Regions from separate parts of the Streptomyces sp. SudanB5_2050 genome, predicted to be linked through region 2. Evidence: predicted binding sites of a transcription regulator. Region 2 holds the regulator's gene; the other holds the start of a gene.
The links. The regulator HspR, encoded in region 2, represses chaperone genes until heat shock. The targets are predictions, from matches to a motif close to TTGAGNNNNNNNNNCTCAA.
Positions count from the first base shown of each region.

Region 1: lon (endopeptidase La) is a predicted target of HspR. The motif match lies at 4,514-4,532, and genes of this name have one in related genera.

Region 1 is NZ_OZ186760.1:5,245,624-5,254,263, reverse strand. It holds gene ACFZP7_RS23575 (protein phosphatase 2C domain-containing protein) at 1-400, shown strand, start outside; gene ACFZP7_RS23570 (MarR family transcriptional regulator) at 428-922, opposite strand; gene ACFZP7_RS23565 (lysozyme) at 1,175-2,002, shown strand; gene lon (endopeptidase La) at 2,068-4,491, opposite strand; gene ACFZP7_RS23555 (spermidine synthase) at 4,692-5,390, shown strand; gene ACFZP7_RS23550 (response regulator transcription factor) at 5,513-6,253, shown strand; gene ACFZP7_RS23545 (cell wall metabolism sensor histidine kinase WalK) at 6,250-7,374, shown strand; gene ACFZP7_RS23540 (multifunctional oxoglutarate decarboxylase/oxoglutarate dehydrogenase thiamine pyrophosphate-binding subunit/dihydrolipoyllysine-residue succinyltransferase subunit) at 7,656-8,640, shown strand, end outside.
Region 2 is NZ_OZ186760.1:4,133,949-4,142,588, reverse strand. It holds gene ACFZP7_RS18475 (hypothetical protein) at 1-445, shown strand, start outside; gene ACFZP7_RS18470 (response regulator transcription factor) at 522-839, opposite strand; gene ACFZP7_RS18465 (LuxR family transcriptional regulator) at 1,160-2,140, shown strand; gene ACFZP7_RS18460 (hypothetical protein) at 2,153-2,419, opposite strand; gene ACFZP7_RS18455 (hypothetical protein) at 2,430-2,582, opposite strand; gene ACFZP7_RS18450 (heat shock protein transcriptional repressor HspR) at 2,740-3,189, opposite strand; gene dnaJ (molecular chaperone DnaJ) at 3,195-4,382, opposite strand; gene grpE (nucleotide exchange factor GrpE) at 4,425-5,111, opposite strand; gene dnaK (molecular chaperone DnaK) at 5,108-6,964, opposite strand; gene ACFZP7_RS18430 (MraY family glycosyltransferase) at 7,059-8,177, opposite strand; gene ACFZP7_RS18425 ((Fe-S)-binding protein) at 8,460-8,640, shown strand, end outside.

The DNA.
Region 1 (8,640 bases), 1.1 Mb from region 2:
CGACGGCACGGTCACGGCCCTGCTGGACGACCGCCTGGCCCGGCTGCCCCGCTCCGCCCTCGCCACCGAGGCGTCGGTGGACTCGCGTCTGCGCAACAAGGAGGGCGGCTTCTTCACGGCCGCGGCCGATCCGTCGGTGGCGGCGCGGGCGGTGACGGGGACCCTGCCGCGCGACGGGGTGCGGACGCTGGCGGCGCTGACGGACGGGGCCGGGCGGTGGGTGGAGAAGTTCCGCGAGGGCGACTGGGCGGACTGCCTGGCGCTGGTGCGCAAGCAGGGGGCGCAGGCGCTGGTGGACCGGGTGCGGGAGCTGGAACGCGCGGACGCGGCGGGCGCCCGGGCGTTCCTGGGACGCGGCAAGACCCATGACGACGCGACGGTGGTCTACGCGGAGTTGTGAACGGCCGGGGGGCCGGTGCTGCCGGTGCTACCTCTCCATCCCCCGGTTCAGCTCGTGCAGCAGCCGCGCCAGTTCCGTCACCTCGCGGGGGTCCCAGTCGGCGAGCCGGCGGGCGTACCGGGCGCGGCGGGCCTCCCGGACGCGGCCGACGCGGGCCTGGCCCTCCGGGGTCAGGGTGACCAGCCAGGCGCGGCCGTCGGCGGGGTCGGGTTCGCGGGCGATCAGGCCCAGTTCCTCCAGGGCGCGCAACTGGCGGGACATCGTCGCCTTGCCGACGCCGATGTAGGCGGCCAGCTCGGTGGCGCGCTGCCCGCCGCACTCGCCGAGCCGCACGAGGAGGCCGTACGCCGAGGACTCCAGGTCGGGGTGGACCTCGCGGGCCATCTCGCCCTGGTTGGCCCGGGCCCGCCGCAGCAGCACCGTCAGCTCGCGCTCCAGCGCCAGGAACTCGGGCTGGTTCACACCACTGCCGGACACCGCGGATTCGACTCCGCGACCGTCGCCGTTCCCGTCCTCGTGCACGTCAGCCCCTGCCTCGATTTTCCCGGTCCTGAAAGTTTCCGCCACGGGGCGCCATCGCCGCAGCTCGGCAAGTATTTCGCAGGCTTAGACCAACGGCAGCCTCCGGTCCCCCTTCCCACCCGGCGTTCTACGTGCGTAGCGTCTTCTCCGGGAGCGACGGATGGCATGCGCACGCCAGTCCGGCGCACGCCCCGGCTCCCTCCCCACTCGCGCATCCCCCACCGAGCACCACCGAGCCATCGGAGGCACGTCATGCTCGTGCACAGATCCGGATCGGCCCGCGGACGGCGCTTCGCCGTCGCCGGGACTCTGCTCGCCGCGTTCTCCCTGCTGTTCACCGTCCCCGCCCACTCCGCGCCGGCCGACGACGTCCCGCCGCGCGGGTCCGCCCACATGGGCATGGGCGTGGTGGAGCACGACGGACAGCACGGCACGCCCGTCCCCGGCCGCGCCACCCAGACGGAGGGTGTGGACGTCTCCAGCCACCAGGGCAACGTGGCCTGGTCGACCCTGTGGAACAGCGGGGTCAGGTGGGCCTACGTCAAGGCCACCGAGGGGACGTACTACGAGAACCCCTACTTCGCCCAGCAGTACAACGGCTCGTACAACGTCGGCATGATCCGCGGGGCGTACCACTTCGCCACGCCGGACACGACCAGCGGCGCCGCCCAGGCCAACTTCTTCGTCGACAACGGCGGCGGCTGGTCCCGCGACGGCAAGACGCTGCCGGGCGCGCTGGACATCGAGTGGAACCCGTACGGGGCCGCCTGCTACGGCAAGACGCAGAGCCAGATGGTCTCCTGGATCCGCGACTTCCTGAACACGTACAAGGCCCGCACCGGCCGCGACGCCGTGATCTACACGGCGACCAGCTGGTGGACCCAGTGCACCGGCAACTACGGCGGCTTCGCGGCGAACAACCCGCTGTGGATCGCGCGGTACGCCTCCACCGTGGGCACCCTGCCGGCGGGATGGCCGTACTACACGATGTGGCAGTACACCTCGTCCGGTCCGACGGTCGGGGACCACAACAAGTTCAACGGGGCCCTGGACCGCGTGCAGGCGCTCGCCAACGGTTGAGCCGGACAGGGGCCGGCCTCCCGTCGAGGAGGTCCGGCCCCTGCCCTTTCACCCGGTCACGTCCGTCACGCCGCGACCGGGACCTCCGGCTCCGCACCGTTCGTCGCCGGTGCGAGCGCCAGTTCCAGGACCTGCCGGACGTCGGTGACGGCGTGGACGTCGAGCTTGTCCAGCACCTCCGCCGGGACGTCGTCCAGGTCGGGCTCGTTGCGCTTGGGGATGATCACCGTGGTGACGCCCGCCCGGTGCGCCGCGAGCAGCTTCTGCTTCACCCCGCCGATCGGCAGCACGCGGCCGGTCAGCGAGACCTCCCCGGTCATCGCCACGTCGGTGCGGACCAGCCGCCCGGACAGCAGCGAGGCCAGCGCCGTGGTCATCGTGATGCCGGCGCTCGGGCCGTCCTTGGGGACCGCGCCCGCCGGGAAGTGGATGTGCACGCCCCGGTCCTTGAGGTCGCCGACCGGAAGCTCCAGTTCGGCGCCGTGGCTGCGCAGGAAGCTCAGCGCGATCTGCGCCGACTCCTTCATCACGTCGCCCAGCTGACCGGTCAGCGTCAGGCCCGCCGCGCCCGTCTCCGGGTCGGCCAGCGACGCCTCGACGTACAGGACGTCGCCGCCCGCCCCGGTGACCGCGAGGCCGGTGGCCACGCCCGGCACCGAGGTGCGGCGCTCGGCCGGTTCCTGGGCGGACTCCGGCACGTGGTGCGGCCGGCCGATCAGGTCACGCAGGTCGCCCTCCGTGATCGTGAAGGGCAGCTCCCGCTCGCCCAGCTCGTGCTGGGCCGCGACCTTGCGCAGCAGCCGGGCGATCGACCGCTCCAGGGTGCGCACGCCCGCCTCGCGGGTGTACTCGCCGGCCAGCTTGCGCAGCGCGCCCTCCTCGACCTTCACCTCGTCGCCGTCGAGTCCGGCCCGCTCCAGCTGGCGCGGGAGCAGGTGGTCGCGGGCGATGACGATCTTCTCGTCCTCGGTGTAGCCGTCGAGGCGGACCAGCTCCATGCGGTCGAGCAGCGCCTCCGGGATGGCCTCCAGGACGTTGGCGGTGGCGAGGAAGACCACGTCGGACAGGTCCAGCTCGACCTCCAGGTAGTGGTCCCGGAAGGTGTGGTTCTGGGCCGGGTCGAGGACTTCCAGCAGGGCGGCGGCCGGGTCGCCCCGGAAGTCCGAGCCCACCTTGTCGATCTCGTCGAGGAGCACGACCGGGTTCATGGAGCCCGCCTCCTTGATCGCCCGCACGATCCGGCCGGGCAGCGCGCCGACGTACGTACGCCGGTGGCCGCGGATCTCGGCCTCGTCGCGCACACCGCCGAGGGCGACGCGGACGAACTTGCGCCCCATCGCGTGGGCGACGGACTCGCCGAGGCTGGTCTTGCCGACGCCGGGCGGGCCGACCAGGGCGAGCACGGCACCGCCGCGCCGCCCGCCGACGACGCCGAGGCCCCGGTCGACGCGCCGCTTGCGCACCACCAGGTACTCGGTGATCCGCTCCTTCACGTCCTCCAGGCCGGCGTGCTCGGCGTCGAGCACCGCCTGGGCGCCCTGGATGTCGTAGGCGTCCTCCGTGCGCTCGTTCCACGGCATCTCCAGCACCGTGTCGAGCCAGGTGCGGATCCAGGAGCCCTCCGGCGACTGGTCGGAGGAGCGCTCCAGCTTGTCGACCTCCTTGAGCGCGGCCTCGCGGACCTTCTCGGGCAGGTCGGCGGCCTCCACGCGGGCGCGGTAGTCGTCGGACTCCTCGCCCTCCTGCTCGCCGTTGAGTTCGCGCAGCTCCTTGCGCACGGCCTCGAGCTGGCGGCGCAGCAGGAACTCGCGCTGCTGCTTGTCGACGCCCTCCTGGACGTCCTTGGCGATGGTCTCGGCGACGTCCTGCTCGGCGAGGTGGTCGCGCAGCTGCTGGGTGGCGAGCTTCAGCCGGGCGACCGGGTCGGCGGTCTCCAGCAGCTCCACCTTCTGGTCGGTGGTGAGGAACGGCGAGTAGCCCGAGTTGTCGGCGAGCGCGGAGACGCCGTCGATGGCCTGGACGCGGTCCACGACCTGCCAGGCGCCGCGCTTGCGCAGCCAGGCGGTGGCCAGCGCCTTGTACTCCTTCACCAGCTCGGCGACCTGGCCGGGCAGCGGGTCGGGCACGGTCTCGTCGACGCGGGTGCCCTCGACCCACAGGGCGGCGCCGGGGCCGGTGGTGCCGGCGCCGATCCGCACGCGGTGCCGGCCGCGGATCAGGGCCCCCGGGTCGCCGTCGGCCAGGCGGCCCACCTGCTCGACGGTGCCCAGGACGCCGGTCTTGGCGTAGGTGCCGTCGACGCGCGGGACGAGCAGCACCCGGGGCTTTCCGGGCTCGGAACTGGCGGCGGCCTGGGCGGCCTCCACCGCGGCCCGTACCTCGGCGTCGCTCAGGTCCAGGGGGACGACCATCCCGGGCAGCACCACTTCGTCGTCGAGCGGCAGCACGGGCAGGGTGAGCGGTGTGAAGGCGGCGGACTCAGCAGCCATGATCTCCCCTTCGGCAGTCAAGTTGAGTTACATGGACTCAATGAAAGGGAGTCCCCGATTGTTCCCCCCACCCTGTTCGCTCAGAGCGATCAAGATCGGGGGCATCCCGCACGCCCTGCCTCGCCCGACCCGCCTCCGGCCGCCCCGCCTCCAGGGAAGCACCGTCGGACCCGGCGGCATTCCTTTGCCAGGATGGGCCGATGCCCTTCACTTCCCACGACTCCCACGACACCCCCGAAGTCCTGGACCGCCGCGAGGGCCCGCACGGCGAGGTGGTGCTGCGCCGGCACGGGGAACTGCTGCAGATCATCGCCAACGGCTGCTTCCTGATGGACACCTCCGACGGCCGCTCCGAGCGCCGGCTGGTCGACGCCGCGGCCGAGGCGCTCACCGCGGCCGGCGGGCCGCCCTCGCCGCACCTGCTCATCGGCGGCCTCGGCGTCGGCTTCTCGCTCGCACACGCCGCCGCCGACCCGCGCTGGGGCCGGATCGCGGTCGTCGAGCGCGAGCCCGCCATCATCGACTGGCACCGGGAGGGGCCACTGGCGGCGCTGTCCGCCCAGGCACTGGCCGACCCTCGCGCGGAGATCGTCCAAGCGGATCTGGTGCGTTACGTCAATGAGACTTCCGACACGTACGACGCGCTCTGTCTCGACATCGACAACGGCCCCGGCTGGACCGTCACCGAGGACAACGACGGCCTCTACGAGCCGGCCGGACTGGCGGGCTGCGCAAGGGTGTTGAGGCCCGGCGGGGTGCTGGCCGTGTGGTCCGCGCAGCCCTCTCCGGAATTCGAAGAAACCTTGCGTAATGCCGGGTTCCAGCAGGTGCGTACCGAAGAGATCCCGGTTGCCCGGGGCGTTCCGGACGTCGTCCACCTCGCCGTCGGGCCTGGATAGCAATGGCGCGGCAGATCCCCGTACGCTGCTGCCCTGACGCGGTCATTCAAGCGTCAATCGCAGTCATGCGCAGACGAGGAATCACCCCACTGATTCCGGTAAGCACACCTCAGGGGCGGGCGATGGAGCAGACACAGACCTCCCACAGCGGCACGGCGACGGCGACCCAGGGCGCACAGCGCCGGGTGCTGGTCGTCGAGGACGACCAGACGATCGTCGAGGCCATCGCCACCCGCCTGCGCGCCGAGGGATTCCTGGTGCAAACGGCGGGTGACGGGCCGTCCGCGGTCGACACGGCCGAGGCGTGGCAGCCCGACCTGCTCATCCTCGACATCATGCTGCCCGGCTTCGACGGCCTGGAGGTCTGCCGGCGCGTGCAGGCCCAGCGGCCGGTGCCGGTGCTGATGCTCACCGCGCGCGACGACGAGACGGACATGCTGGTCGGGCTCGGCGTGGGTGCCGACGACTACATGACCAAGCCGTTCTCGATGCGTGAGCTGGCCGCCCGCGTGCACGTGCTGCTGCGCCGGGTGGAGCGGGCCGTGGTGGCCGCCTCCACGCCGCGCAGCGGCATCCTGCGCCTCGGCGAACTGGAGATCGACCACGCGCAGCGCCGGGTGCGGGTGCGCAGCGAGGACGTCCACCTCACGCCGACCGAGTTCGACCTGCTGGTCTGCCTGGCGAACACCCCGCGCGCGGTGCTCTCCCGCGAGCAGCTGCTGGCCGAGGTGTGGGACTGGGCGGACGCCTCGGGCACCCGGACCGTCGACAGCCACATCAAGGCACTGCGCCGCAAGATCGGCGCCGAGCGCATCCGCACGGTGCACGGCGTGGGCTACGCGCTGGAGACGCCGACGCCATGAGCCGAGGGCGGGATGCCGCGCACAGGGGCCCCGGCCCCCGGACCACCGGGGAATCCTGGGGCGGTGTACGCCCGTTCTCGATCAAGACCAAGCTGGGCGCGCTGGTCGTCACCTCGGTGCTGATCACCACGGGTCTGTCGGTGATCGCGGTGCACACCAAGACGGAGCTGCGCTTCATCACGGTCTTCTCGATGATCGCCACCCTGCTGATCACCCAGTTCGTCGCGCACGGGCTGACCGCGCCACTGGACGAGATGAACGCCGTGGCCCGGTCCATCTCGCACGGCGACTACACCCGCCGGGTGCGCGAGAACCGCCGGGACGAGCTGGGCGACCTGGCCGTCACCATCAACCGCATGGCCGACGACCTGGAGGCCCAGGACCTCCAGCGCAAGGAGCTGGTCGCCAACGTCTCGCACGAGCTGCGCACCCCCATCGCGGGCCTGCGCGCGGTGCTGGAGAACATCGTCGACGGCGTCACCGAGGCCGACCCGGAGACCATGCGCACGGCGCTCGGCCAGACCGAGCGGCTCGGCCGGCTGGTGGAGACGCTGCTGGACCTCTCCCGGCTGGACAACGGGGTCATCCCGCTGCGCAAACGGCGCTTCGAGGTGTGGCCGTACCTCTCCGGCGTGCTCAAGGAGGCCAACATGGTCGCCTCGGCCCGCGCGGGCATCGCCTCCGGCTCCGGCAGCCACACCCGTACCGACGTGCACCTGGCCCTGGACGTCTTCCCGCCGGACCTGACCGCGCACGCCGACCCGGAGCGCATCCACCAGGTCGTCGCCAACCTCATCGACAACGCCGTCAAGCACAGCCCCCCGCACGGCCGGGTCACGGTGCGGGCGCGGCGCGGGGAGCTGCCGGAGTCGCTGGAGCTGGAGGTGCTCGACGAGGGCCCCGGCATCCCGCGCTCGGAGTGGCGCCGGGTGTTCGAGCGGTTCAACCGGGGCGCGGTGTCCCGGCCGCACGGTCCGGGCAGCGACGGCGGCACCGGTCTGGGCCTGGCGATCGCGCGCTGGGCGGTGGATCTGCACGGCGGCCGGATCGGAGTGGCCGAATCCGAGCGCGGATGCCGGATTCTCATCACTCTTCCGGGCCTGCCGTCGGCACCGAGTTGACGTAGGGTTCGAAGCGGAGCGACAAGATCCACTGGCGTTCGCCCTGGCGGACACGTGTGATCAGGCACAGGCCCGCGTTTTCTCCGCGCCGGGTCGCGGTCTCCCCTTCCCACGCGTAACGGAACCTCGCTTGTTTCCCGCCATTTCCAGCGCTGAAACACGGTCCGCGATGTGACTTACGCGACGATGAACGGGCCCGGTCTGACCTTCCGGGTCGGGGAGGCGTAGCCTTGATTCCCGCTGTCCACCATCTTGTGAAGCGGAAGAGGGCGGTTCTCGCCGTGTCGCCACAGTCCCCCAGTAACTCGAGCATCTCGACCGACACCGACCAAGCGGGCAACGCGGGCAAGAACCCCGCGGCCGCCTTCGGTGCCAACGAGTGGCTCGTCGACGAGATCTATCAGCAGTACCTCCAGGACCCGAACTCCGTGGATCGAGCCTGGTGGGACTTCTTCGCCGACTACAAGCCCGGAGCGGCCGCCGCGCAGTCCGCGTCCGGCGCCGCGACCACGGACTCCGCCAGCGCCCCCCAGGCCGCCCCCGCGCCGCAGGCGCAGGCCGCCGCTCCGGCCCAGCCGAAGGCGGCCCCCCAGCCGGCCGCCCCCGCGAAGCCGGCCGCGCAGCCCGCAGCCGCCGCTCCCGCGGCCCCGGCCGCTCCGGCCGCGAAGCCCGCCGCCGCTCCGGCCAAGCCCGCCGCCAAGCCGCAGGCCAAGGCCGCCGCGCCCGCCAAGGACGCCGACTCCGCGCCCGAGGGCCCCGAGCTGGTCACCCTGCGCGGTCCCGCCGCCGCGGTCGCCAAGAACATGAACGCCTCGCTGGAGCTGCCCACGGCCACGTCCGTGCGCGCGGTCCCGGTGAAGCTGCTGTTCGACAACCGCATCGTCATCAACAACCACCTCAAGCGCGCCCGGGGCGGGAAGATCTCCTTCACGCACCTGATCGGCTACGCGATGGTGCAGGCCATCAAGGCCATGCCGGCGATGAACTACGCGTTCGGCGAGAAGGACGGCAAGCCGACGCTGATCAAGCCGCCGCACGTCAACCTCGGTCTCGCCATCGACCTGGTCAAGCCCAACGGCGACCGCCAGCTGGTCGTCGCGGCGATCAAGAAGGCCGAGACCATGAACTTCTTCGAGTTCTGGCAGGCCTACGAGGACATCGTCCGCCGCGCCCGCGACGGCAAGCTGACGATGGACGACTTCACCGGCGTCACGGTCTCCCTGACCAACCCCGGCGGCCTCGGCACCGTCCACTCCGTGCCGCGCC
Region 2 (8,640 bases):
GGGCGAGGTCACCGTGGAGGGCGACGCGGTGCCCCGCGTCGAGCTGTACCGCGAGGAGGGCACGGAGACCGACGACCACACCCCCGTCGGCACCCGCGACGGGGACCGGCTCACGCTGACCGTCGACGGCGAGGAGGCGGTGATCAGCCCGTCGAAGGGGCGGCTGACCCGGCGTTCGTTCGCCGTGGACGTCCGGTACGCGGACCGCAGCTGGCGTCTGGTGCCCGACTCGATCCCGGGCAGCCGCCTGCTGCGCGGCGAGGAGCACGTCGGGGACTTCTCCTCCGACGGCGACGGCCAGGTGCTGGCCGAGTGGCGCGAGGGCGTGGAACCCGAGGCGCTGGACGCGGCCCTCGGCTACGCGCTGGCCGCCGCGTTCGGCACCGGCGCCCAGCCCATGTGGATGCTGGCCATGGAGGCGGTCGGCGACATGCTCCCGGGCTGAGGCCCGCCCCGCCGCACCGCGCGCAGCCCCTCCGGTCCCGCACCGGAGGGGCTGCGCCGCGTCGTGGCCCCGGAGGTCAGCCGCGGGCCCCGCGGATGTCGTCCGCGTACAGGTGCGCGACGATCGCCGCCTCGAACCGCGTGGTGAGGCCGAGCTTGCGCACGATGCTCGCGGTGTGGGCCCGCACCGTGCGCTCCGCGATCCCCAGCCGCCGGGCGAGCCGGCGGTTCTGCTCCCCCGTGGCGAGCAGCAGCAGGACCTCCAGCTCCCGCCCGGTGAGCGCGGAGAAGTCGAGCCCGGAGAGGCGGGGTGCGGAGACGTCGAGCGCGGAGACGCCCGCGGAGGCTCCACTCGTGGAGATGTCGTGCGCCTTGTCCTGTACGGCAACAGCCATGTCGTTCCCCCTGATTGTGTTCGGACGTGTCGCATTCCGTCGGCTCTTGACCGGCGTAGGACGTCGGTTGATGTCCGACGGCTCTCAGCCTGCCAAGAGCCGGGGCCCGGGACACGCCCCGGACACAGCAGCTTGCTGCACCGGCACGGCACCATCCTGCCGACCCACGCGCCGGGTCTTGACCAACGCATTACTCTGGGTGGCGATCATTTCGGTGGATTCCGCTTCGCCGCGGGCCTGACCAACCGCACCCGGCGACGAGTCCACCGGCCCGGCCAGTACGCGACGATCACGGGGGAAGGATGAAGAATGAGGGCAGCATGGGCCTGTTGGGGCTCGACGCCATGGAGGAGCGGGTCTACCGCCACTTCCTGAGGTACCCGGGGACCACGGCCGAGGACATCCACCTGCTCTTCGACGCACCGCAGCAGGACGTGCGCGCGGTGCTGGACCACCTGATCGAGCTGAGCCTGCTCAGACCGAGCGCCGGGGACGACACCCTGACGGCGGCGGACCCGGAGATCGCGGTCGGTCTGCTCACCGACCGTCGGCTGAGCGAGCTGCACCACGAGTTGCAGCAGGTGACCAGACCACGCCACCTGGTCGACGAACTACGGGCGGAACAGGGCGCGCGCCCGCCGGCGGGCGGCGGCGTGGAACGGATGACGGACCTCGCGCAGATCCGGCACCGGATCGACGACCTCGCCTTCTTCGCCCGCCGGGAGATCCTCTCGGTCGAGCCCTACCAGGCGCTCACCCCCGAGAACATCGAGCACGCGCGTCCCCTGGACGCCCGCTGCCTGCGCCGGGGCGTACGCATCCGCAACGTCGTCCTGCGGGAGGCGCTCGACGACCCCGGCACGGCGGCCTACCTGCGCGAACTCGGCTCGCTCGGCGCCGAGATACGGGTCGCCCCGGACATAGCCGAACGCGTCCTCGTCTACGACCGGCACACCGCCCTGGTGCCGACCGATCCCGGGGACACCTCGCGCGGCGCCCTCATCGCCCGGGAACCGGGGCTGGTCGCCGGGCTGTTGTCCCTCTTCGAGAAGATCTGGGAGCAGGCCACGGACCTGGACCGGGTGCTCGGCGCCCCGCCCGAGGACGAGGTGACCCTCTCCCCGGTCGAACTGGACGTCCTGCGGTCCATGTGCCGGGTCACCAAGGACGAGATCGGCGCGCGCGAACTGGGCGTCTCCCTGCGCACCTACCGCCGGCACGTGGCCGACGTGCTGCGCGTCCTGGACGCCAGCAACCGCCCGCACGCGGCCCTGCTGGCCCGGGAGCGCGGCTGGGTCTGACCGCCGGCTCCGTCAGGTCGCCCCGCTCTCCTCGGCGCACCAGGCGCGCAGGGCGGGGTCCTGAAGGGCACCGTCCGCCCACGCCCGCACCGCGGCGGGGGGCGAACCGGCGGGGGGCCGGATCCGCAGCCGGATCCGGCCCCCCGTCTCATCGAGTCGCCAGGAACGCTCCCACTCCCCGGGCAACTTGCCCAGGAGTCTGACCACGGCGGTCGCGGCGGGCGCGGTGCCCGGTCGCCTGCACACCAGCACCAGGTCCTGGAACTCCGTCTGCGTCATCTCTTCCGTCTCACTGCCAGCCGTTGACCGACGCTCTGACCGAGGGCCCGCCGCCCGCGGTCAGCGACGTGCCCAGCGGCAGTGCCACGAGCAGAGCCAGCACGAAGGTCGTCAGTCCGGTTCCGAAGATCTTGCCCATGCGCGTTGTCCCCCTGTCGTTCATGCCCCCGACTCTGCCAGCGGACGGGCGTCCCCTCCAGACGGCTCGCTGTCAGGATGCTGCACGCCACCAGGCACTTGCTGTCAGCCCGGGCGCCGCGCACACGCACGGGGGCCCGGGAGTTCCTGAGAACTCCCGGGCCCCCGGCGACGCGTCGCCGTCAGTCGGCCTGCTGCCGCTTGGGACGCCACACCACCAGCGCGCTGGTCTGCTGGACCTCCTGGTACGGCACCAGGTCCCGGCGGTACGAGGCGTGCACCGCCGCCTCGCGCTGGCGCATCGCCGTGGCGGCGCCGTCGAGGGCGTCCTGCATCTCGGCCAGGCGCGCCTGGAGCGCGGCGACCTGGTTCTCCAGTTCGATGATGCGCTTGATGCCGGCCAGGTTGATGCCCTCGTCCTGCGACAACTGCTGCACCTGGCGGAGCAGTTCGATGTCGCGGGCCGAGTAGCGCCGGCCGCGCCCGGCCGTGCGGTCCGGGGAGACCAGGCCGAGGCGGTCGTACTGGCGCAGTGTCTGCGGGTGCAGACCGGAGAGCTGGGCCGCCACCGAGATGACGTAGACCGGGGTGTCCTCGGTCAGTTCGTACGGGTTGCGTCGACGACCGTCCATTCCCGTCAAGCTCCCTTCGCGGCCTTGAACAGCTCCGCCCGCGGATCCTCGTCCGCGGTCGCCTCGCGATACGCCTCGAGCGCGTCACGAGCCTTCCCCGTCAGGTCCTTCGGAACACTCACCTCGACGGTGACCAGGAGGTCGCCGCGGGTGCCGTCCTTGCGGACCGCGCCCTTGCCCCGGGCGCGCATGGTGCGCCCGTTGGGCGTGCCCGCCGGCAGCTTCAGCGTGACGGGCGGGCCGCCCAGGGTCGGGACCCGCACCTCGCCGCCGAGGGCCGCCTCGGCGTACGTCACCGGGACGGTGACGGTGAGGTTGTCGCCCCGGCGTCCGAAGACCGGGTGCTCCTTGACGTGCACGACCACGTACAGGTCGCCCGCCGGTCCGCCCCGCTCGCCCGGGGTGCCCTTGCCGCGCAGCCGGATGCGCTGCCCGTCGGAGACCCCGGCCGGGATGCGGACCTGCATGGTGCGGGACGACTTGGCGCGCCCGGAGCCCTTGCAGACGTCGCAGGGGTCCTCGGCGATCAGGCCGCGGCCCTTGCAGTCCGGGCACGGGTCGGTGAGCGAGAAGCCGCCGCCCGAGCCCCGGGCGACCTGCCCGGTGCCGACGCAGGTCGGGCACACGCGCGGCGTGCCGTTCTTGTCGCCGGTGCCCGAACAGGCCTTGCAGGGCGCCTGCGAGGACATCCTGAGCGGGACCGTGGCGCCCTCGATGGCCTCGGTGAAGCTGAGGGTGACCTCGGACTCGATGTCCTGGCCCCGGCGCGGCTGGGTGCGCGTGCCGGCGCCCGGCCCGCCACCGGTGCGGTTGAACAGGCCGCCGAAGACGTCGCCGAGGCCGCCGCCGAAGCCACCCTGTCCTCCGCCCTGGGCGCCGCCTCCGAAGAGGTCGCCCAGGTCGAAGTTGAAGGTGCCGCCGCCGCCCGCGCCCGGCCCCGGGCGGAAGCCGCCGTTGCCGAACAGCGCGCGGGCCTCGTCGTACTCCTTGCGCTTCTTGGGGTCACCGAGGATGTCGTTGGCCTCGGAGATCTCCTTGAAGCGCTCCTCCGCCTTGACGTTTCCCTTGTTGGCGTCCGGGTGGTTCTCGCGGGCGAGCTTCCGGTACGCCTTCTTGATCTCGGCCTCGGTGGCGTCCTTGGGGACGCCGAGAACCTTGTAGTAGTCCTTCTCGATGAAGTCCTTGGTACTCATCCCCGACGTCCCTCCTCTCGCGCCTTGTCCGTCACTTCGAGCTCAGCCCTCGTCCGGGCCACCGCTCTCCTTGGTGCCGCCGTCCCCGCCGGTGTCCGCGGGGTCGGAACCGTCCTTGGCCTCGGCGCCCTCCTCGGCCTGCTTGGCCGGCTGGGCGCCGGGCTGCGGCTCGGCCACCGCCACCCGCGCGGGGCGGATGGTGCGCTCGCCGATCCGGTACCCGGGCTGCAGGATCGCCACGCACGTCGTCTCCGTGACGTCCGGGGCATAGGAGTGCATCAGGGCCTCGTGGATCGTCGGGTCGAAGGGCTCGCCCTCCTTGCCGAACTGCTGGAGGCCCATCTTGGCGATGACCGACTCCAGCGACTCCGCGACGGACTTGAAGCCGCCCACGACCTCGCCGTGCTCACGGGCGCGGCCGATGTCGTCGAGCACGGGAAGCAGCTCGGACAGGAGGTTCGCCACGGCGATCTCCTTGACCGCGACGCGGTCCCGCTCCACCCGGCGGCGGTAGTTCTGGTACTCGGCCTGGAGGCGCTGGAGGTCGGCCGTGCGCTCGTTGAGCGCCGAGCGCGCCTGGTCCAGCTGGGCCACCAGGCCCACGTTCTCGCTCGCGTCCCCGGCCGGGGCCGCCCCCTCATCGGAGGCGGCCTGCGGCTCGGCGTCTTCGGGGGTGGCGCCGGAGGGGACGTCGGGCTTCTCGTCGAAACCCGGGGTCTCCTCCGTCACGCGGCACCGTCCTTGCGCTCGTCGTCCACGATCTCGGCGTCGACGACGTCGTCGTCGGCACCCTTGTCACCGGCCTGGGCGCCCGCGCCGGGGGCCTCGCCGCCGGCGGCCTGCGCGCCCTGGGCGTCGGCGTACATCGCCTGGCCCAGCTTCTGCGAGACGGCGGCGACCTTCTCGGTGGCGGTGCGGATCTCGGCGGTGTCCTCGCCCTTGAGCTTCTCCTTCAGCTCGGCGACGGCGGACTCGACCTCGGTCTTCACCTCGCCCGGGACCTTGTCCTCGTTGTCCTTGAGGAACTTCTCCGTCTGGTAGACGAGCTGCTCGCCCTGGTTGCGGGTCTCGGCGGCCTCGCGGCGGGCGTGGTCCTCCTCCGCGTACTTCTCGGCCTCCTGGCGCATCCGGTCGACCTCGTCCTTCGGCAGCGAGGAGCCGCCGGTGACGGTCATCTTCTGCTCCTTGCCGGTGCCGAGGTCCTTCGCCGTGACGTGCATGATGCCGTTGGCGTCGATGTCGAAGGAGACCTCGATCTGCGGGACGCCGCGGGGCGCCGGGGGCAGACCGGTCAGCTCGAACATACCGAGCTTCTTGTTGTACGCCGCGATCTCGCGCTCGCCCTGGTAGACCTGGATCTGCACGGAGGGCTGGTTGTCCTCGGCGGTGGTGAAGATCTCCGAGCGCTTGGTCGGGATCGTCGTGTTCCGCTCGATCAGCTTGGTCATGATGCCGCCCTTGGTCTCGATGCCGAGGGACAGCGGGGTGACGTCGAGCAGCAGGACGTCCTTGACCTCACCCTTGAGGACACCGGCCTGGAGCGAGGCGCCGATGGCGACGACCTCGTCCGGGTTGACGCCCTTGTTGGCCTCCTTGCCGCCGGTCAGCTCCTTGACCAGCTCGGCGACGGCGGGCATGCGGGTGGAGCCACCGACGAGGACGACGTGGTCGATCTCGGACAGCTGGATGCCGGCGTCCTTGATGACGTTGTGGAACGGCGTCTTGCAGCGCTCCAGCAGGTCGGCGGTCAGCTGCTGGAACTGGGCGCGGGTGAGCTTCTCGTCCAGGTGCAGCGGGCCCTCGGCGGAGGCCGTGATGTACGGGAGGTTGATCGAGGTCTCGGTGGACGAGGACAGCTCGATCTTCGCCTTCTCGGCGGCCTCGCGCAGGCGCTGGAGCGCCATCTTGTCCTTGGAGAGGTCCACACCGTGGCCGGACTGGAACTGCTTGACCAGGTAGTCGACGACGCGCTGGTCCCAGTCGTCACCACCGAGGTGGTTGTCACCGTTGGTGGCCTTCACCTCGACGACGCCGTCGCCGATCTCCAGCAGCGAGACGTCGAAGGTACCGCCACCGAGGTCGAAGACGAGGATGATCTGCTCGTCCTTGTCGAGGCCGTACGCCAGGGCGGCGGCCGTCGGCTCGTTGACGATGCGCAGGACGTTCAGGCCCGCGATCTCGCCGGCCTCCTTGGTGGCCTGGCGCTCGGCGTCGTTGAAGTACGCGGGGACGGTGATGACCGCGTCGGTCACCTTCTCGCCCAGGTAGGACTCGGCGTCCCGCTTCAGCTTCTGCAGCACGAAGGCGCTGATCTGCTGCGGGTTGAAGTCCTTGCCGTCCAGGTTGATCTTCCAGTCGGTGCCCATGTGGCGCTTGACCGACCGGATGGTCCTGTCGACGTTCGTGACCGCCTGGCGCTTGGCCACCTCGCCGACCAGCACCTCACCGTTCTTGGCGAAGGCGACGACGGACGGCGTGGTCCTGGCGCCCTCGGCGTTGGTGATGACGGTGGGCTCGCCGCCCTCCAGAACGCTGACGACGGAGTTAGTCGTGCCCAGGTCGATGCCGACCGCACGTGCCATGGTGAATAACCTCCAGCGACTTGAGTGGAACAGGCTCAAGTGTGCACGACGCCATCGGCTGGGTCAACAGAGGTGAGTCGAGCGGACTCAACTCTTATCCGTTCCTTACACGCAATGGCGCGCTGACCTGCACTTTTTCGCTGTTTCGAGTCTGGCGAACCGGAAAAATCGCCCCTCGGGAGGACGCCGCAGGCCCCACTTCGGTTGCCCTCGACGGCTCCCGGTCGACGGTCCGCGCCCGGCCCGCCGGCCCGTACACCCGCACCCGCGACAGCGCCGCCACCGCGACGACCACCCCGCCCGCCACCCACAGCACCGCCACCCGGCCGGCCCATCCGGTGTGCACGAGGACACCCACGAGTACCCCGCAGAACGAGGCCAGGCCGAGCGTCACCGCGGCGCCCGGCGGGGTCAGCCCGAGCCGCCGCAGCCGGTGGGCGAGATGGTCGGGACCGCTCCGCAGCGGGGGCCGCCGCGCCAGCCGGCGGGAGAGGAGGACGAGGACGGCGTCGGCGCCCGCCACCGCGGTCAGCGCGAACAGCACCCCCGCGCCCGTACCGGGCTCGTGCCCCGCCCGGGTGAAGACGGCCGCCCCCGCCAGCAGGAAGCCCGCGAAGAGCGACCCGCAGGCGCCCAGCGCGACCCGCGCGGGATGCCAGTTGTGCAGCAGGAACCCGGTCAGCGCGGCCGCCAGCACACTCAGCAGCACCGCGAGCGCGTCCATCACCTCGGCGGCGGCGCAGGCGGCGACCCCGAAGGCGGTCACCACCCCCACCGTGCCGGCCACCCCGTCGGCGTGGTCGAGCCCCTGGAAGGCGGCGGCGACCAGCGCGATCCAGACCACGGCCAGCCCGCCGGCCACCGGCCCGGTCACCTCGTACGGCACCACGCACGCCGCCGCGACGGCGCTGCCGGCCACCACCCAGCGCCGCCGCAGCCGCCACACGTCGGCGGCGAGGCCGAGCGCGCCCACGGCGGTGGCCGCCACCAGCAGCCGGCCCACCGCCGGACCGAGCGGCACCACCCCCGTCCCATCGCCCACCCATGCGACCAGCCCGGTCACCAGGACGACGGCGACCCCGCCGAGCAGGGGCACGGGCCGGCGGCGACGCCGGTCGAGGAGGGCGAGGCGCAGGGCCGGCGCCCTCAGCAGCCCGGCGAGCAGGGCGGCGAGGAGGAAGGAGGCGGTGGCGGCGGTGATCCCGTAGAGCACGGGCATAAACTATGCCGACTATCACGAATTGCTATGAATTGCCCGTTCGGTACGGCGTGGCGCCGGACGCCTGACCCGGCGGAGGGCACCCGCGCGGGACGCCGCACCGCCGGTCAGGGTTGCCTCAGCGACGCAGATCACCGCACGTCCGACTACAGTGCGGCGAAGGACGGGGGTAGTCTCAGACAGACTGATTAAGTTACCGCTTAGTAATACCGATACCGAGCGGTGCTGAACGCAATACCGCCCCTTCGCAACCTCGCAGGCCCGAGGAGCCCCCAAATGCAACTCGCCGCGATCATTGTGTCGCTGGTCCTGATCGTGGTCGGCGTGGCACTGTTCGGCCGCGCCGTCCTGCAGATCTACAACTCGATGCGGCTGGGCCAGTCCGTGCCTGCCGGGACGCGGACCGACGAACCCGTTCAGCGCACCCTCACCGTGGTCCGGGAGTTCCTCGGCCACA